Sinorhizobium meliloti: one gene and its partner. The protein of the gene in region 1 interacts with the protein of each later gene in a pairwise test. Links are inferred from orthologs where the notes say so. Each region holds a gene or a part of one and is shown on either strand. Other genes may lie near its edges. The genes, in order: JOH52_RS03880 and topA.

What was found.
Region 2: the proteins of JOH52_RS03880 (region 1) and topA interact in binary tests that used the Escherichia coli proteins (3 or more experiments, as listed by UniProt). The link is inferred for Sinorhizobium meliloti from one-to-one orthologs.

Annotation. Positions count from the first base shown.
Region 1 is NZ_JAGIOS010000001.1:798,077-801,217, reverse strand. The notes cover bases 161-2,985. They hold JOH52_RS03880 (IMPACT family protein), read right to left. Parts: upstream 1,953-2,985; coding sequence 1,368-1,952; downstream 161-1,367. Other genes in these bases: putA (trifunctional transcriptional regulator/proline dehydrogenase/L-glutamate gamma-semialdehyde dehydrogenase), read right to left, coding at 2,202-2,985; JOH52_RS03890 (DUF1810 domain-containing protein), read right to left, coding at 161-271. In the rest of the region: more of JOH52_RS03890, read right to left, coding at 1-160; more of putA, read right to left, coding at 2,986-3,141.
Region 2 is NZ_JAGIOS010000001.1:3,767,367-3,770,885, forward strand. The notes cover bases 146-3,348. They hold topA (type I DNA topoisomerase), read left to right. Parts: upstream 146-463; coding sequence 464-3,148; downstream 3,149-3,348. Other genes in these bases: dprA (DNA-processing protein DprA), read left to right, coding at 146-254; rnr (ribonuclease R), read left to right, coding at 3,151-3,348. Also shown: more of dprA, read left to right, coding at 1-145; more of rnr, read left to right, coding at 3,349-3,519. UniProt on the Escherichia coli protein: Releases the supercoiling and torsional tension of DNA, which is introduced during the DNA replication and transcription, by transiently cleaving and rejoining one strand of the DNA duplex.

The DNA of each region.
Region 1 (3,141 bases):
CGCTGCGCCCCCCGACCGCATTGACCGCTTCCGTGCATTCGAGAATGCGCCGGCCGAGGACCCGGTGTGCGAGATAGGCCTGCGCCTCGCCAAGGCCCGACAGCGCATAATATTGCGCCGTCGGCGAATGGCCGAGGCCCGCGATCTGCGGAAAGATGAACCACATCCAATGCGTCCGCTTGGCGCCGGCGCGCAGCTCCGCGAGCGCGGCCGGATAGATGCCTTCCTGCGCCGCGACGAAGCGTTCGAGATCGAATGCCTCCCTCGTCATCAGCCTCTTACCGGTTCATCTGTCACCAGCGCTGATGAACATGAACCTTGATGAGCCGCTCGTAAAGCGCTGCGATTGCCGCGAGCGTCGCGCCGTCGATCGGCGCAAGGGCGCTGGCGGCGGCGTTCGATTGCGTTTGCGCGGCGTTGCGGGCGCCGGGAATGACGACGGAAACCGCGTCCTGCGCGAGGATCCAGCGCAAGGCGAATTGCGCCATCGGCACATTGGCGGGCGCCAGCGTGCGAAGCTCGTCGACCGCCTGCAGCGCCACGTCGAACGGCACGCCGGCAAAGGTCTCCCCGACGTCGAAGGCTTCGCCGTGACGGTTGAAGTTGCGATGGTCGTCGGCGGCAAAGACGGTGTCCTTGCTGATCTTGCCCGAAAGAAGGCCGGAGGCGAGCGGTACGCGCACGACGACGCCGACATCCTTCTTCTTCGCCTCGGCGAAGAATAGGTCCTGCGGCCGCTGGCGGAAGATGTTGTAGATGATTTGGACCGTGGCGACGCCTGGATATTCGATAGCCTTCAGGGCCTCTTCGACTTTCTCGACCGAGACGCCGTAATGGCGGATCTTGCCCATGGTCACCAGCCGGTCGAGCGCGCCGAAGACCTCGGGCCGGTAGTAGACCTCCGTCGGTGGGCAGTGGAGTTGGACGAGATCAAGCGTTTCGACGCCGAGATTTGCGAGGCTGCGGTCGATGAAGGCCTCGATATTGGCGCCCGTATAGCCCTCCGCCAGGGCGGATTGAGCCGGCGGCCCGCCTTCGTGGCGACGAATGGTTTCTCTCCGCCCCGTTCCTGCAGCACCGCGGCGATGATTTTTTCGGAACGCCCGTCGCCATAGACGTCCGCCGTGTCGATGAAGGTGATGCCGCTGTCGAGGGCGGCATTGAGCGCGCGCTTGCCATCCTCCTCGCTGACGTCGCCCCAGGAGCCGCCGATCTGCCAGGCGCCGAAACCGATCTCCGAAATCGTGGCGCCCGTTCGTCCCAAGATCCTTGTTTTCATCGAATGTATCCTCTCCATCTTGATGCCGGAACTCAGCTCCGTGTCGTCCGCATAACTATGACGATAGTGGCGCAGATGAAAGCTCCCGTCAGTCGCAGAGTGTCACCAGCGCCTTGCCGCGAGTGAGATCGCTCACGAGGGTGAGCACGTCGTCCACCGCGTCTTGCCGTATCTCGGCCGACAGCACTGCGCCGGTGCCGGTGAAGGTCTCGGAGGCGATCGACACGCCGCGCGCTGCCAGCCGCGCCTTGATGAGCGCGAGATCGGCGAAGTCGCAGGCGATCTCGGCACGCTGTCGTTCGATGAGCTCGATCTTTTCCGCCGCCCGCAGGCAAAGCGCCGCAGTGCCGCCATAGGCACGGACCAGTCCGCCGCTGCCGAGCAGGACGCCGCCGAACCAGCGTGTCACGACCACGGCGACGCGGTCCAGCGACTGACCGTCGATCGCTGCAAGGATCGGCTTGCCCGCCGTCCCGCTTGGCTCGCCGTCGTCGCTGAAGCGATAGCTCTGGCCGGCCCGCCAGGCCCAGCAATTGTGGTTGGCCGCAGGATCCGAGCGGGCGGCAATGAAGGTTTTGGCCGACAGTTCGTCCTCGATCGGCCCGGCAATCGCCAGGAAGCGGCTCTTCTTGATTTCCTGTGCCGAGGTCTCGATGCGTTGGAGCGTGAACATCCGCTTTGTCCGTTTCGAGCTTGATAGCGGATTCCCGATCGTTAGGCCAAGGGGGCAGCCGGCGTCTGCCCCTCAACCCGCTGCCGCGACCTTCTCCCCGCAGGCGGGGAGAAGGGACACGCGGCGCCCTCCAGCGCACCATTTTATCGAACGCGCGGCCTACTCGTTCCCTCTCCCTGCCTGCGGGGAGAGGGTTAGTCCTCGGGTTAAACCCGAGGAGAGGGGCAGCCCTTTGTTCAATCGGCGCGCTCAGCCGATCGCCATCAGGCTGGCATTGCCGCCGGCTGCAGCCGTGTTGATCGAGGCGGAAACCTCTTCCACGAGCCAGTTCAGGCAATAGGCGTCCGGGTTGCGGGCGATCTCCCCGCTCGATGCGGCCTGCACGAGCAGCAGCGGGCCGGGCAGGGCGGCGATAGCCTTGTTGACCGCGCGGATGCGCTCGGCGTCACCTTCGACCAGCGCACCGGCGAACGGGCCGTCGGCGGCCCAGTCCTTGGACCAGGAGACACGCAGGCCGACGGTCTGCGGCAGGTTCTTCAGCGAAGCCTGCAGACCGGAGGCGGCATCGATCGCGACGCTGTTGCCGGTCGCGAGCGCAGCGGCGAGCTGGTGGTATAGACCGCTCTCCGTCGCCGGCACGAGGAGGATGCGGCCGCGCGCATGGAGCGTATAGAGATTGCGTTCGCCGACGGGGCCGGGGAGTTCCAGATCCAGGCCAAGTGCCGAGCTGCTGCCGGCGTTGCGGGCCGCTTCGGCCTCCGCGCGCGCGCCTTTGCCGTCGAGCCATTTGGCGAAGTCGAGAAGGACCGGGTCCGTGTGCACCGAGCTGTGCTGCGGCGGCACCGGTGCGGTCGTAACCAGGCGGCCGAGATAAAGCGGACCGCCGGCCTTGGGACCGGTACCGGAAAGACCGCGGCCGCCGAAGGGCTGGACGCCGACGACCGCGCCGATGATGTTGCGGTTGATGTAGAGGTTGCCCGCCTTGATACGGCTCGTCACATGCGCGATCGTCTCGTCGAGGCGCGTGTGGAGCCCGAAGGTCAGGCCGTAGCCGGTGGCGTTGACGTCGTCCACCAGCCGGTCGAGATCGTCGCGCCGGTAGCGGATGACGTGCAGCACCGGCCCGAAGACCTCGCGTTGAAGATCGGAAAGCTTCTCGAGTTCGATGATCGTCGGCGGCACGAAGGTG
Region 2 (3,519 bases), 3.0 Mb from region 1 along the record:
ACGACCTTTTCTCGCGGCTGGAAGCCAACGAGCCAAGCGCCGAGGAGCCGCGGCCGATGCCGCAGCCGCCGGACGACACAGATCGCTCGCGCGTCGTCGAGGCTCTCGGGCCGACGCCGGTCGAGATCGACGATCTCATCCGATATACCGGCCTTGCCGCACCGCAGATCCATATGGTGCTCGTCGAACTGGATCTTGCCGGTCAGCTCTGCCGTCACGGAGGCAATCTCGTATCCCTCGCGACGGCCGAATGACGGCCAGGACCTGTCGCTCCGCCGCGTCGAAGACAACGGCAAGAATGACGACCAGTGGTTGAGCCGATTCGAATGTTGCCGCTTGGTTGCGGTCGAGCGTGATATAGCTATTTTCGATCAAACCCCTTGACCGCGCCCGAATCCCTGTCCATGTCGTGGCGTCGGATTGGCGCGCAGGGTCGCCAAACAAGTTGTTTCAGAGAATGTCGATGAATGTTGTAGTGGTGGAATCGCCTTCCAAGGCCAAGACGATCAACAAGTACCTGGGCCCAGGCTACAAGGTGCTTGCCTCGTTCGGCCACGTGCGTGACCTGCCTGCCAAGGACGGATCGGTTCGCCCCGACGAAGACTTCGAGATGTCCTGGGAGGTCGACGGCGCTTCCGCCAAGCGGATGAAGGACATTGCCGACGCGGTGAAATCGTCCGACGGACTCATTCTGGCAACCGACCCCGACCGCGAGGGCGAGGCGATTTCCTGGCATGTGCTCGACCTTCTCAGGAAGAAGAAGGTCATCGGCGACAAGCCGGTCAAGCGAGTCGTCTTCAATGCGATCACCAAGAAGGCCGTGCTCGATGCGATGGCCGAACCCCGCGACATCGATGCCTCTCTGGTCGACGCATATCTCGCACGCCGCGCTCTCGACTACCTCGTCGGCTTCAATCTTTCGCCCGTGCTCTGGCGCAAGCTGCCGGGCGCACGCTCGGCGGGCCGCGTGCAATCGGTGGCGCTGCGCCTCGTCTGCGACCGCGAGGCGGAGATCGAGCGCTTCGTCACCGAAGAATACTGGAACATCTCGGCGCTTCTGAAGACACCGCGCGGCGACGAATTCGAAGCGCGCCTCGTTTCGGCCGACGGCAAGCGGCTGCCGCCGAAGGCGATCGGCAATGGCGAGGAAGCCAATCGGTTGAAGTCCCTGCTCGACGGCGCGAGCTACGTCGTCGAGAGCGTCGAGGCCAAGCCGGTCAAACGCAATCCCTCCCCGCCCTTCACCACTTCGACGCTGCAGCAGGCCGCCTCCTCGAAGCTCGGCTTCTCGGCATCGCGCACCATGCAGGTGGCGCAGAAGCTCTATGAAGGCGTCGATATCGGCGGAGAAACCGTAGGTCTCATCACCTATATGCGAACGGACGGCGTGCAGATGGCGCCGGAAGCGATCGAGGCCGCGCGCCAGGCCATCGGCAGCCAGTTCGGAGAGCGTTATCTTCCGGAAAAGCCGCGCTTCTATTCCACCAAGGCAAAGAATGCCCAGGAAGCGCACGAGGCCATTCGCCCGACCGATTTCGACCGCACGCCCGACCAGGTCCGGCGCTTCCTCGACGGCGACATGCTGAGACTGTACGATCTTGTCTGGAAGCGCGGCATCGCGAGCCAGATGGCGTCTGCGGAGATCGAGCGCACCACCGCCGAGATCGTTGCCGACAATGCCGGCAAGAAGGCGGGCCTCAGGGCAACCGGCTCGGTCATCCGCTTCGACGGCTTCATCGCTGCCTATACCGACATGAAGGAAGACGGCGAGCAGGCGGATGACGGCGACGAGGACGGCCGCCTTCCGGAAATCAACGCACGCGAAAATCTTGCCAAGCAGAAGATCAACGCCAGCCAGCACTTCACCGAGCCGCCGCCGCGCTATTCGGAAGCGACGCTCATCAAGAAGATGGAAGAACTTGGCATCGGCCGCCCGTCCACCTATGCGGCGACCGTCACGACCCTCATCGACCGTGACTATGTGGAGATCGACAAGCGCAAGCTGGTGCCGCAGGCGAAAGGCCGTCTGGTCACTGCGTTCCTCGAAAGCTTCTTCACCCGCTATGTAGAATATGATTTCACCGCGTCGCTCGAGGAGAAACTCGACCAGATTTCGGCAGGCGAACTCAATTGGAAGGACGTGCTGCGCGACTTCTGGAAGGACTTCTTCTCCCAGATCGAGGACACCAAGGAACTGCGCGTCACCAACGTGCTCGATGCGCTCAACGAGGAACTGGCTCCGCTCGTCTTCCCGAAGCGGGAAGATGGCGGCGACCCGCGCATTTGTCAGGTCTGCGGCACCGGCAAGCTGTCCCTGAAGCTCGGCAAATACGGCGCTTTCGTCGGATGCTCCAATTACCCGGAATGCAACTACACGCGCCAACTCTCCTCCGACAGCAACGGTGACGCCGAAGCAGCTGCAGCGAACGAGCCGCAAAGCCTCGGCAAGGATCCGCATACCGGCGAGGAAATCACGCTGCGCAACGGCCGCTTCGGCCCCTATGTCCAGCGCGGCGACGGCAAGGAGGCGAAACGCGCCAGCCTGCCGAAGGGTTGGACGCCGGCGGCGATCGATCACGAGAAGGCCCTCGCCCTGCTCTCCCTGCCGCGCGATATCGGGCCGCATCCGGAAAGCGGCAAGATGATCTCCACCGGCATCGGCCGCTATGGCCCCTTCGTGCTTCACAACGGCACCTATGCCAATCTGGAATCCGTCGAGGACGTCTTCTCTATCGGTCTGAACCGCGCGATTTCCGTCCTTGCCGACAAGCAGTCCAAAGGGGCTGGCGGCGGACGCGCTAGCGCGGCGGCCCTCAAGGAGCTTGGGGAACATCCGGACGGCGGCGCGATTACTGTTCGCGACGGACGCTTCGGGCCCTACGTCAACTGGGGCAAGGTGAATGCCACGCTGCCGAGGGGTAAGGACCCGCAATCGGTCACGGTCGAGGAAGCGCTTGCGCTCATCGCCGAGCGCGAAGCGAAAGGCGGCGTGACCAAGGGCAAGGCGGCAAAGGGAAAGCCGACCGGGGGAAAATCGGCCGGAACGAAGTCTGCCAAGGCTGCATCGGCCGGAACTGCGAAAGCGGAGAAGCCGAAATCAGCAGCGAAGACGAAAACGAAAGCGGCCGCGAAGGCCAAGAAGGACTGACCTTGACCAGGATTCCGCGCGACCCGACCGAAACGCCCGCAAAGGGCGCAGGCAAGAAGAACGGCCGCGCGGCCAAGACGGCACCGGCCGGAGAAAAGGAGACGATCGTTCATGGCGTCGTTCCTTCCCGCGAGGTGCTGATGCGCTTCATCGCCGAGAACCCGCAACACGCCTCGAAGCGCGAGATCGCCAAGGCGTTCGGCCTGAAGGGCGAGGCACGGGTAGAGCTCAAGGGACTGCTGCGATCGCTCGAGGAGGACGGGCTCGTCGAGAAGAAGCGCAAGTCGCTCGTTCGCCCCGGCGGGCTCCCGCCCGTCACCGTTCTTGACATTACCATTCGCGACGTCGATGGCGACCTGATCGGCCGGCCG